4 regions of the Rhizobium sp. LjRoot254 genome follow, and region 2 is predicted to be linked to each of the others. Evidence: predicted binding sites of a transcription regulator. Region 2 holds the regulator's gene; each other region holds the start of a gene.
What was found. Region 2 encodes PhoB, which activates phosphate uptake and scavenging genes when phosphate is short. Its sites were predicted from a motif close to TGTCATNNANCTGTCAT; they were not measured.
Positions count from the first base shown of each region.

Region 1: a site for PhoB is predicted at 1,689-1,705, ahead of ppk2 (polyphosphate kinase 2). Genes of this name have one in related genera too.
Region 3: a site for PhoB is predicted at 1,585-1,601, ahead of ACSQ26_RS27450 (alkaline phosphatase). Genes of this name have one in related genera too.
Region 4: a site for PhoB is predicted at 1,750-1,766, ahead of phnC (phosphonate ABC transporter ATP-binding protein). Genes of this name have one in related genera too.

Region 1 covers NZ_CAXUSM020000001.1:625,983-629,112, forward strand. The annotation lists gene ACSQ26_RS03165 (LysR substrate-binding domain-containing protein) at 1-735, shown strand, start outside; gene ACSQ26_RS03170 (SRPBCC family protein) at 944-1,396, shown strand; gene ppk2 (polyphosphate kinase 2) at 1,749-2,663, shown strand; gene ACSQ26_RS03180 (hypothetical protein) at 2,773-3,130, opposite strand, start outside.
Region 2 covers NZ_CAXUSM020000001.1:4,301,866-4,304,995, reverse strand. The annotation lists gene pstB (phosphate ABC transporter ATP-binding protein PstB) at 1-254, shown strand, start outside; gene phoU (phosphate signaling complex protein PhoU) at 292-1,011, shown strand; gene phoB (phosphate regulon transcriptional regulator PhoB) at 1,074-1,757, shown strand; gene ACSQ26_RS21170 (hypothetical protein) at 1,764-3,038, opposite strand.
Region 3 covers NZ_CAXUSM020000001.1:5,551,619-5,554,748, forward strand. The annotation lists gene ACSQ26_RS27450 (alkaline phosphatase) at 1-1,529, opposite strand, end outside; gene ACSQ26_RS27455 (tripartite tricarboxylate transporter permease) at 1,679-3,130, opposite strand, start outside.
Region 4 covers NZ_CAXUSM020000001.1:1,994,791-1,997,920, forward strand. The annotation lists gene phnD (phosphonate ABC transporter substrate-binding protein) at 1-738, opposite strand, end outside; gene phnC (phosphonate ABC transporter ATP-binding protein) at 829-1,668, opposite strand; gene ACSQ26_RS09780 (AI-2E family transporter) at 1,795-2,970, opposite strand.

The sequences.
Region 1 (3,130 bases), 3.7 Mb from region 2:
CATGCATTCGGAGAAATCGCGGCAGCGACGGCGGCGATGACGCGGCCGACGACCAGCGGGCAGTTGCGATTTGCCTGCGTGCCGGCGCTGCTGTCGTTCTGGATGATCCCGCGCTTGCATGAGTTCACCGACCAGTATCCCGATATCAGCCTGACGCTGGTCGCCTCGAATGACCTGGCACAGCTCCATTCGCCCGATATCGATCTCTGCCTGCTTTATGGCAATGGCGACTGGCCGGACCACTGGTCGCGGCTCTGGAGTCAGCTGGTGCTGTTTCCCGTCGTCAGCCCAGCGCTGTTGAACATGCAGCCGCTTCGCACAATCCGCGATCTCAGCGATCACGTCATCCTGCATGCGGATGACGGGCGGGAATGGAACACGTGGCTTGCCGCTGCCGACAGCGAGGTGATACCGCGCCGGCGCCAGCATTTCATGAGCGACGCGCGTCTTTCGACCGAAGCGGCGCTGCACAATCAGGGGGTCGCGCTGGGCGATACGATCACCGTCGGCGGCCTGATCGCCAAAGGCGAGTTGATTGCGCCGTTCGACCTGACGGTTCCCGCCAACAATGCCTTCTACGTCGCCTGCCGCAATGACGTCCGCGCCGCGCCGATCGTCAAGGTCTTTATCGACTGGCTGTTTTCAGCACTCGAGAGCGATCCCATGCCGGAACCGCAACATACCGCACGTACGTTGATCCGCGCCCGGGCGCCCTTTGTGGGCACGCCGGAGTGACACTCGTCCGTAGTTCAGCAGGTAAAACGGATTGTCAGGGCAGTGGAAAACGCGCAGCCACTGACGCAGATCTGGATCAGTCAGCGCGCATCTTGCCGGGCCAGGGCTTGCGCTCGTCGCTCTCGTAGCCGATGAACTACTATGGTTTCTGCGGCAACGGTGGCAAGGACACGACACCGGCCGAACTGCAAATACGGGAGAACTACTCATGGACATGAAGGGCAGCGAAACGATCAACGCGCCGATCGACGTGGTATGGGCGGCGCTGAACGATCCGGAAATCCTGCGCCAGTGCATTCCCGGCTGCGAGGAATTGCAGAAGCTGTCCGACACCGAAATGACGGCGGTGGTGGTGCTGAAGATCGGGCCGGTCAAGGCTCGTTTCGAGGGTGCGGTGCAGCTTTCCAATCTCAATCCGCCGAACTCTTATACGATATCGGGTGAAGGCAAGGGCGGGGTGGTGGGCTTTGCCAAGGGCGGCGCGGACGTCTCGCTTGAAGCACAAGGGTCAGAGACGGTCCTCACCTATGTCGTCAAGGCGGATGTCGGCGGCAAGATCGCGCAGCTCGGCGCGCGGCTGATCGATTCCACCGCCAAGAAGCTGGCCGGCCAGTTCTTTTCGAGCTTTGGGGAAAAGGTCGGCGCAGGCGCTGCGGTCTGAACTCAAGACGTTTCAGACCGATAAAAGAACTATGCGGCGCGCTCGTCGGGCACGCCTGATCTCCATACATCATTTCATGCGGGACATGGCCGAGGGAACTCGGAAGCGGGGTTACGAATTATCCCGGCACGATCATGAATATGGAGATTTGCAATGTATAACATTGTTTGGCTTGTCGGCGCGGTTGTCATCGTTCTGGCCGTTCTTTCCTTCTTCGGTCTGCGTTGATACTGTCCGTCGACGCATATCGTCAGATTTGTTCCGGCACCCTTGATATGCTCGTGGACTGCTCTGTCACATCTCTGTCGCATGCACCTGTTTCTGTGGCCGAAAACCATAAGGACTCATGACCATGCCGATGGACCAACACGACCAGCTCGAGCGCATCAAGGCCGAGATCGCCGACAGCTTCGATGAAGAGCTGGAAATGCAGCTTGACGAGGATCGTCTTGACGAACTCGTCGTCGAGGGGATGACCGAACCGGCCGAGCCGACGCTGGAGCGCAAGGTCTATTTCCGCGAACTGTTCCGGCTGCAGCATGAACTGGTAAAGCTGCAGGATTGGGTCCAGCACCAGAAGCTCAAGGTCGTGGTGATCTTCGAAGGCCGCGATTCCGCCGGCAAGGGCGGCGCCATCAAGCGCGTCACCCAGCGGCTCAATCCGCGCGTCTGCCGCGTCGTCGCGCTGCCCGCGCCGACCGAGCGCGAGCGGGACCAATGGTATTTCCAGCGCTATGCCGCCCACCTGCCGACTGCCGGTGAAATGGTGCTGTTCGACCGCAGCTGGTACAATCGCGCCGGCGTCGAACGCGTCATGGGCTTCTGCACCCAGGACGAACTCGAGGAATTCTTCCGCTCGGTACCCGAATTCGAGCGCATGCTGGTGCGCTCCGGCATCATCCTGATCAAATACTGGTTCTCGATCACCGACGAGGAGCAGGAATTCCGCTTCCAGATGCGCATCCATGATCCGCTCAAGCAGTGGAAGCTCTCGCCGATGGATATGGAGAGCCGCAAGCACTGGGAAGACTATACCAAGGCCAAGGAAGAGATGCTGGCCCGCACCCATACCCCGGAAGCGCCGTGGTGGGTGGTCGAGGCTGTCGACAAGAAGAAGGCACGGCTGAACTGCATTGCCCATCTCCTGGCGCAGATTCCGTACCAGGATGTGCCCAAGTCGCCGGTCGAGCTTCCCGAACGCATCCGGCATTCGGACTATCAGCGCCATGAAGTGCCCGATGAGATGTATGTTCCTGACGTCTACTGAACGGTTCAGATTTGCTTGTTGAGTAATGCCCCGCTGCGGATTTCCCGGCGGGGCATTTCTTTTTGGAGTGAGGGCCATGCGGTCATCGGACCGCACGGCTTCTTCAATATCAGAGGTCGAAGTAGTCCGCCTTCATGGCCATCTTGTCGTCGAGATGGATCAAGAAATCGGCCTTGCCGTTGCCATCCGTGTCACCCTGGATCCATGTGCCGTTCTTGTCGGTGACATAGCGAAGCTCGCCGGCCTTGTCGTGGAAGTCCTTGGTGCCGATGAACTTGAAGGCCTGGTCGTCGACCAGAACCGAGTTGGCATCGACGTCCGTGAGATCGAGCAGGTCGCCTTCCCTGGCTTTGAAATCGAAGATCGTATCCGCGGTCGCCTTGGTGCCGCCGGTATCGCCGGTTGCGAAGAGGAAGGTGTCCGCGCCGCGTCCGCCGGTCATCTCATCCACGCCCGCGCCACCGAAG
Region 2 (3,130 bases):
TCATCCTCATGGACGAGCCCTGTTCGGCGCTCGACCCGATCGCCACCGCCAAGGTCGAGGAACTGATCCACGAACTGCGCGAGAACTTCACGATCGTCATTGTCACCCACTCCATGCAGCAGGCCGCGCGTGTTTCCCAGCGCACGGCCATGTTCCACCTGGGCTACCTCGTGGAAGAGAACGACACAGACAAGATGTTCACCAATCCGGACGACCAGCGCACCCAGGATTACATCATGGGCCGGTTCGGCTGAGACGCGTTTCGCCGGCTGTCCGGCAGGAGGATTTCCGATGACCACAACATCATCCCACATCTATTCCGTATTCGACGAAGAACTGAAACTGCTCGCCCGTCGCATCGCCGAAATGGGCGGCATGGTCGAGCAGATGGTTTCCGATGCGATCCATGCGCTCGTGACCGCCGATTCCGCGCTCGCCCAGCGGGTGATCTCGGAAGACACGATCGTCGATGCGACGGAACGTGAAATCGGCGACAAGGCGATCCTGATGATCGCCAAGCGCCAGCCCGTTGCATCCGATCTTCGCGAGATCATCGGATCGATCCGCATCGCATCCGACCTGGAGCGCGTCGGCGACCTCGGCAAGTCCACCGCCAAGCGCGTCATCGCGGTGCAGACATCGGGCATTCCGCGCCCGCTCGCCCGTGGTATCGAGCACCTCTCCGAGCTTGCTCTGTCGCAGCTCAAGGACGTACTCGACGTCTATTCGACGCGTTCGCCCGAAAAGGCTGAGCAGATCCGCGCCCGCGACGAAGAGATCGATGCGATGTACACGTCGTTGTTCCGCGAGCTTCTGACCTATATGATGGAAGATCCGCGCAACATCACGCCCTGCACGCATCTCCTGTTCTGCGCCAAGAACATCGAACGCATCGGCGACCATGCGACGAATATCGCCGAGACGATCTACTACATGTCGACCGGCGAGCAGCCGGCCGGCGAGCGGCCCAAGGATGACAACACGGCATCCGTCGTCCAGCCAGCCCTTTGAACCCCGGGTGCCCGGAGGGCGCCCTCGGAAAACCGGTGGTCTAACACCGGGAACGGAGTCTCATGCAGCCGAGAATCATGGTCGTCGAAGACGAGGAGGCACTGGGCACACTGCTCAGCTACAATCTGGAAGCCGAAGGCTACGAGGTGGAGGTCATCCCGCGTGGCGACGAAGCCGACATACGCCTGCAGGAGCGTGTGCCTGATCTCCTCGTGCTTGACTGGATGCTGCCGGGTGTTTCCGGCATCGAACTCTGCCGCCGCCTCAGGATGCGTCCGCAGACCGAGCGCCTGCCGGTGATCATGCTGACCGCGCGCGGCGAGGAGAGCGAGCGCGTTCGCGGCCTCTCCACCGGCGCCGACGACTATGTCGTCAAGCCGTTCTCGACGCCGGAACTGATGGCCCGCGTGAAAGCCATGCTGCGCCGGGTGCGGCCGAGCGCGATCTCGTCGCTGCTGAAATGCGGCGATGTCGAACTCGATCGCGAGACCTACCGCGTCCATCGCCGCTCGCGCGAGGTCCGGCTCGGGCCGACGGAGTTCAAGCTGCTTGAATTCTTCATGTCGTCGCCCGGTCGCGTGTTCTCGCGCTCGCAGCTTCTCGATGGTGTCTGGGGCCACGACATCTATGTCGACGAGCGCACCGTGGACGTCCATGTCGGCCGCCTGCGCAAGGCGCTCAACCTCTCCAACATGCCCGACGTGATCCGCACCGTGCGCGGCGCGGGCTATGCGATGGAAGTCTGATAAGCCTCAAGAACCGGGCAGCACCCTGATGCCATAGAGGCGGATGGCGCTGCCTTCGCCGGTGAGATCGCTGTTGATCACGATATGGCCGGGCTCGCTCGGGCCCAGCTTTCCGTCGAATTTCACCTGGATCAGTTCGTCGGCGCGTTCGTTGGTCACGGTATAGCGGTGCCGGCCGCAATCGCCCAGCGTCTTGAACTCGCATTGGATATAGATCTGGGCGGGCTTTTCGCTGTTCGATTTCACCGTGACTGCCAGCGTCGAGGTCTTGCCGGCAAGTTCCTGCAGGATCGAGGCCGGCACTTCCACCAGCACGTCGCCATCCTGATCCGGCGCGTTGGAGGCGATGATGGTCGCCACGCCGTCGCTATCTTGACCGTCCTCGATGGTGGCCTTTGAGCGTGGGCGCGCAAGATTACTATTGCTGCCCGGCTTGTAGATATCCATCCATTCGCCCGAGAAGCCGCGCAGCGTATCGAGCCGTGTTTCGGCAGGCGTGGTCTCCGAACTGGCGGATTGCAACTGCTTCGGCACCAGATCGAAATCCGTATTGCCCTTCATCGCAGCATCGATCATGCCCGTCGCATAAAGCCACCAGGCGCCCGTGCCGATAATCCCGATCAGGCAGGCATAGACGAACAGGGACACCAGGGCGGAACCCGCTCCGCGGCCCTTGCGAGGCTCGCGCGGCACCGGCGAGCCGGCCGCCTCGTCCCAATTCGTGTCCTCCATCTGGCGCGCGGGCTTTTCCTCCCGGTGCTCGCGCGTGGCGAAAAAATCGGAAAGCGTATCGTCATCGGCGGGCTGGACAGCGGAGGCGCGTTCGTTCGGCTCGACCCGGATCTCGGGCTCCGCGCGGACATCTTGCCGGGCGGGCTGCTCGGGCTCGATCCGGACGTCCCGCTGTGCCTGTTGTTCGAACGGGGCGGGAGCCTCATGCTCGATGACGGGGGCGGCATCCTCGGCCGTGCTGTCATGAGGCTCGGTTTCCGGCGCGTGCTCGACGACGGCGGGATCGTCCTCGGGCTCCCGGTCCAGCGCCACCCTTTCGAACTGGGCGATCGAGCGGAGCCGCGAGAGTTCTTCATCCTCGATCTCGTTGATGGTCATTTCGAGCCGCTGGCGCTGACGTTCGATCACCTGCGGGTCGCCGACCTCCTGCTTGCGCAAGCCGGTATCCAGCGCATTGCGCGCAGACTGGTAGATGCGGGCACGAATATCCGGGTCGGACCTTTCGGCGCGCTCCAGCGCATTTCTGATCGCCTGTTCCAGTCCGCTCAATTCACATCGTTCCTTGATTCCTGGCGCGCGGTCGCGCGTCGATAATGCGGTAACCCATTCGCTTCCGGATTGGCAAGCGGATCGTCTCTCAA
Region 3 (3,130 bases), 1.2 Mb from region 2:
TTCTTGATCGCGGGCTCGAACGGGCCATCCATCTTCGGGCGGAAGGTCTCGTAATAATCCGGGAAGTTGCTTGAGAAGGTGGCAAGGCGGCGGGTCACATCGACCTTGTCGGGGAAGCCGTCGCCGTTCTTGTCTTCATAGTTCGGGAAGCCGGCTTCGGCATAGGTGCCGACCTTTTCACGCATTTCGGTGCCCGGCTTTTCGTCATCGACGGTGCCGATGATCGAGACGCCGTGGGTGTGGTCGCCGGTGACGACGATCAGCGTGTCCGGATGGGTCCTGGCGAATTCGCGGGCCATGCCGACGACCTGGTCGAACTCGATGGTATCATAGAAGGCACGGTCCCAGTCCATCGGGTGGGACATCTTGTCGATCGAAGAGCCCTCGATCATCAGGAAGAAGCCTTCCGGATTCTTGGAGAGTTCGTCGAGCGCGACCTTGGTCATGTCCTTGAGGCCCGGCTGGTTCGGGAATTTCTCGACGCTGCCTTTCTTGAGGAAGTCGCGGTCGAGCGTCACGTCCATGTTGCCGGTGTGGAACAGGCCGAGGATCTTGCCGGTATTGGTCTTGGCAGCCGCCTCGAGTTCGGTCTTATCGGTCGCCAGTGCGTAGCCGGCATCCTTGAACAGGGCGATATAGTCCTTGTCGTCCTTGCGCTTGGAACCGGGAACGTCCTTGCCGAGGAAGTAGGCGGAACCACCGCCCAGGATCACATCCGGCTTGACGTCGTAGATCATGCCGACGATGTCGGCCTTGTCGCCGCGCTTGCGGGTATGGGCCACGACCGCGGCCGGCGTCGCGTCTTCAATTTCGGAGGTGGCGACGACGCCGATCGACTTCTTGGTCGTGCGGCGGATCGCTTCGGCAATTGTTTCGACGCGCGGATCGTCGAGAGTGGCCGGGGTCCGGTCGGCATAGACGCCGAGCGCGTTGATCGCGGTCTTGTGGCCGGTCATGTAGGCCGACATGGTGTTGGCAGAGTCCGTCGCGATCGAGTCGGTGGCAGACGTGCCGATGAAGGCCATGTGATCAAGGTCGTCCATATTGAGGCGGCCATTGGCCTTGCCCTCGGTCATGCCCTTGGACATGATGCGGGCGCCGGTGCGATGCGCGACCGAGAGACCGTCGGCGAGCAGGAAGATCACGTTCTTGGCCTTCGGCGTGGCGGAGGTGGCGTATACATCCCATGTCACGGTCTTGGTCTGAGCACCAGCAGTCACTTCGACCTTGTAGGCGCCAGCCGTGGCGATCTTGGCGCCGCGCAGGATGACGGCGGAACCGAGGCTCTTGTCTTCCTTGCCCTTTTCGTCGGCGATGAACTCATAATCGGCACCGAAAGCGGTCTTCGCATCCTGGCCATTGATGGTGATCTTCACATCTTCCGGCTTTACGGTGCCTTCGAGCTCGACCTTGAAGTCGAACGGCGAGCCGACGAGGATCGTCGCGCGATCCAGCGGATAGACGGTGGTGGCGTGAGCAGCGCCAGCCAGCATGGTGGCGGCGGCAAGGGCGGCTAGAAATGTGCGCATGGGAATCCTCGCGGGTTCGGAAGTTCACTTTACGGGCCGTGATTAGCGATCCGCCATGACACATGGATGACACGCGGATGACAAGAAATGAATGAGCCCGGCAGTGATGCCGGGCTCAACTTATCATGACTTATGCGCCGCGCCCGCGATCATTCCTCCTCCTGGAACACCTCTTCGCGTTTGGACCTGATGCTCGGCAGGAACACGATGATCAGGATCAACGCTGCGAGCAGGAGCAGGCCGGCGCTGATTGGGCGCGTCACGAAGGTCGCGGCGTTTCCATGCGACAGGATCATCGCCCGGCGGAGATTTTCCTCGAGCAGCGGCCCAAGCACGAAGCCGAGCAGCAGCGGCGCCGGCTCGCAGCGGAGTTTCACCAAGACGTATCCGATGAAGCCGAAGAAGGCGACCGAGTAGAGATCGAAGACGTTGGATTTGACACTGTAGACCCCGATCGAGCAGAAGGCCATGATGATGGGGAAGAGCACGAAGTAAGGCACTTTGAGCAGCCTCACCCAGAGCCCGATCAGCGGCAGGTTGAGGATGACGAGCATCAGGTTGCCGATCCACATCGAGGCGATGATGCCCCAGAACAGCGACGGCTGTTCGATCGCCACGTTGGGGCCCGGCACGATCCCTTTGATGATCATCGCGCCGATCATCAGCGCCATGACGGGATTGGCCGGGATGCCGAGCGTGAGGAGCGGGATGAACGAGGTCTGCGCGCCGGCATTGTTGGCCGATTCAGGTCCGGCGACGCCTTCGATGGCGCCATGGCCGAATTCCTGCGGGTTTTTCGACAGCTTCTTCTCGACGGTGTAGGAGGCGAAAGCCGCGAGGATCGCGCCGCCGCCAGGCAAGATGCCGAGGATCGAGCCGATGCCGGTGCCACGCAGGATGGGCCAGGCCATGCGCCGGAAATCCTCTCGCGTCGGCATCAGGCCCTCGACCTTGTTGAGGAGCACGGATCGGCCCCTCTCGTTTTCGAGATTGCGCAGGATCTCGGCGACGCCGAAGACACCCACGGCAACGGCGACGAAGTTCAGCCCATCAGCGAACTCGTTGATGCCGAGCGTGAAACGGGGTGCGCCGGTATAGATGTCGCTGCCGGCAAGGCCGAGCAGCAGGCCGAGGATGAGCATGGCGAGCGCCTTGACGATCGAACCATGGGCGAGCGCGACCGACATGACGAGGCCGACGACCATCAGCGAGAAATATTCGGCGGCGCCGAATTCCAAGGCCACCGCCGTCAGTGGCGGCGCGAAGATCGCGACGAGGAAGGTCGAGACCGTGCCAGCGAAGAACGAGCCGAGCGCCGCCGTGGCGAGCGCGACGCCGGCACGGCCCTTGCGCGCCATCTGGTAGCCATCGATCGCTGTCACCGCGGATGATGATTCCCCCGGCATGTTGATCAGGATGGCCGTGGTCGAGCCGCCATACTGGGCGCCGTAATAGATGCCGGCGAGCATGATGAGCGAAGAGACCGGAGAGAGCTGGAAGGTGATCGGCAGCAGCATGGCGATGGTTGCGGTGGCGCCGATGCCGGGGAGCACGCCGATCAGCGTGCCGAGCAGGACGCCGATCAGACAGAACATCAGGTT
Region 4 (3,130 bases), 2.3 Mb from region 2:
CATCGACGAGCGGACGACGATCGGGCCGTTCGGGATCAGCGGGGACTTCCAGAGCTCGACCAGGTCGTCCATGTTGAGGACGCCCTTGTCGACCATCTTGCGCAGGTTGCCCGAGGTGTAGCCGTCCTTGAAGTCGCCCACGCCCGAACCGAAGGTCGTGCCGGCGTCGAAATTGCCCTTCAGGACTTCGAGAACGAGGTTCTCATGGCCGCCGCCGAAACCAGTCTCGGCGAAATATTCCTTCACTGGCGCGCCGATCTTCTCGGGCAGGGTGACGAGTGGGATCAGATAGCCCGAGGTGGAGTCCGGATCGGCAAAGCCGAGCTTCTTGCCCTTGAGATCCTCGAGGGTCTTGTAACCCTTGTCCTTGCGGGCGACCATGATGGAATAATAGCCCATCGAGCCGTCGGTCTGGATGGTGGTCAGGATCGGCTCGACGGCCTTGGCATCGGCCAGATAGATCTTGGCGAAGCCGGAAGCGCCGAGTTCGGCGTAATCGAGCGTGCCGCCGAGCAGGCCCTGTACGACGCCGTCATAATCGGCAGCCGGGAACAACGAAACCTTTTCGACGCCGATGGCAGCGGGAAGCTGGTCGACGAGGCACTGGTAGGACTTGAGGCGGTCGGCTTCATTTTCGCCGCCGAGAATGCCGATGCGGAATTCCTTGAGGTCTTCGGCAGCAGCGGCGGAAGCCAGCGCGAGAAGCGCGGTGGCGGCAAGAAGGGTCTTCTTCAGCATGGTGTTTCTCCTGGTCGGTCCGGTCAAACCGGATGTTCATGTCGATTCGGGAACTGCCTTTGACGCGGGCGGGCGATCGGGTCGGGCGTCTCAGACGCCCAGCAAAACCAGTGGCTTCGGTGCATTGTCCGGAACGGGCACCATCGCCACCGCCGGAATATTGATGCTGGTGGAGGTCATGGACTCGTCAAGCGCGCCCTCGGAGCCATAGATGGCCGACACCGCATCGCGCGTGAGTTCATCCGGGCCGCCGTCGAACACGACCTTGCCCGCAGCCATGCCGATGATGCGCTGGCAATAGGCGCGGGCGGTATCGAGCGTGTGAAGATTGCAGATGACGGTGATGCCTTCGCGTTCGTTGATGTCGCGCAGCGCATCCATGACGATCTTCGCGTTGAGAGGATCGAGCGAGGCGATCGGCTCGTCGGCGAGCAGCACCTTCGGCTCCTGCATCAGGGCGCGGGCGATGGCGACGCGCTGCTGCTGGCCGCCCGACAGCGTGCCGGCCGGCTGCAGTGCGGATTGTTCGATGCCGAGCCGCTCGAGTGCTGCGATCGCCATGATCCGCTCTTCGCGGGTGAACATGTTGAGGATGCTGGTCACCGTCGAACGATGGTTGAGCCGGCCGAGCAGGACGTTGGTCAGCACGTCGAGGCGCGGCACGAGGTTGAACTGCTGGAAGATCATGGCGCAATCGCGCTGCCAGCGGCGCAGCTCGGCGCCCTTAAGCGAGGACACTTCACGGCCGTCAAAAATAATCGAACCGGCCGACGGGTCCGCCAACCGGTTGATCATGCGAAGGAAGGTGGATTTTCCGGCGCCGGAGCGACCGATGATGCCGACCATTTGGCCAGCGGGAATGTCTGTTGTGACGCTGTCGACGGCGGTCTTGGATCCGAATCGTCGCGTGACATTCCTGAATTCAAACATTCCGCCAAATCCCTGTTTCGACTTTTCGCCGTTGTTGGGATCGGGTCTAGAGCGCTAGATTAAAGGTCCGGTGTCGATTTGATGACAGTTGGATGACAATCCACAGCCGGGATTGCCGGGGAGAGCCTATTCCGCAGCCCTTTGAGCGATCTGCTCGCGTTCGGCCTCGACCTGCGTCGCCACGGCATCCGTATGGAGCCATTCGCGCCATATCGCGACCAGCAGCGCCATCAGCACCGGGCCGACGAAGAGGCCGAGAAAGCCCATCGTCTTGACGCCGCCGATCAGGCCGAAGAATGTCGGCAGGAACGGCAGCTTGATCGGCCCGCCGACGAGCTTCGGCCTGAGCGTCTTGTCGACGATGAAAAGTTCCACGGACCCCCAGATCAGCAACGCTGCACCGGCGAAATGCGAGCCGCTCGCAACGAGATAGATCGAAACCAGCGTGAAACTCAGCGGCGCGCCGCCGGGAATAAGCGCCATGATGCCGGTGATCACGCCGAGCGTCACGGGCGAGGGGACACCGGCGATCCAGTAGGCGATGCCGAGCACGATGCCTTCGCCGATGGCGATGATGGTCATCCCCGTCACCGTCGAGCTGATCGTCAGTGGGACGATCCGCGATACCCGCTCCCAGCGTTCGGGGAGGATGCGTTCGCCGACGCGGTCGAGCTGGGCTACTAGGTCCTCGCCATTGCGATAGACGAAGAACAGCGTGATCAGCATGAAGAGAAGCGTGAGCAGCGCCTGGAAGGCGGTGGCGCCGAATGTGACGACGCCGCGATAGATATTGCCGATGTTGGAGCCGCTGATCAGCTGAACCAGCTCGCCGAGGCCGCCCTCGTGGCCGGCATATCGCACCCATTGCTCGCTCAGCATTTCACCGGCGAAGGGCAGCCCCTGCAGCCAGACCGGAACGGGCGCTCCATGCTTGTTCGCCTCGATCGCCCAGAGCGCCCAGACCTTGATCTCCTTCATCGCATAGATGGTGGCGATCGTAATCGGGATGATGATGAAGGACAAAACCAGCAGCAGGGCGATCGTGGCGCCGAGCGTGCGATTGCCGCCGATGGCATTGAGGATACGGCGGTAGATCGGCCAGCTGGCGAAACCGATCACCAGTGCGGCAAGCACCGGCACGATAAAGCCGTGGAAGAAATAGACGCCGGCCAGGATCACAAGGACCAGAAGCACGCGCGCGACCGTCGCCGAGGGCACGAGTGCAAAGCGCTCCCGCCGGGCAGCCTCTATGTCTGCCCGTTCGACGGTGGAATAGGGTCTGCCGCGGTTGCTCGAATGCATTCGGTCTCCGATATCTGGACCATTTATAGAACCGGCATGACGCCCATATTATGATGGACGTTTATACGGCGAGCTATAGTCGAATTTGTTTTATGAGGAACCGGAAAAATGGCGGACGGTAAATATCCCGGACATGTCAGACGATCGAATTCACATCTCG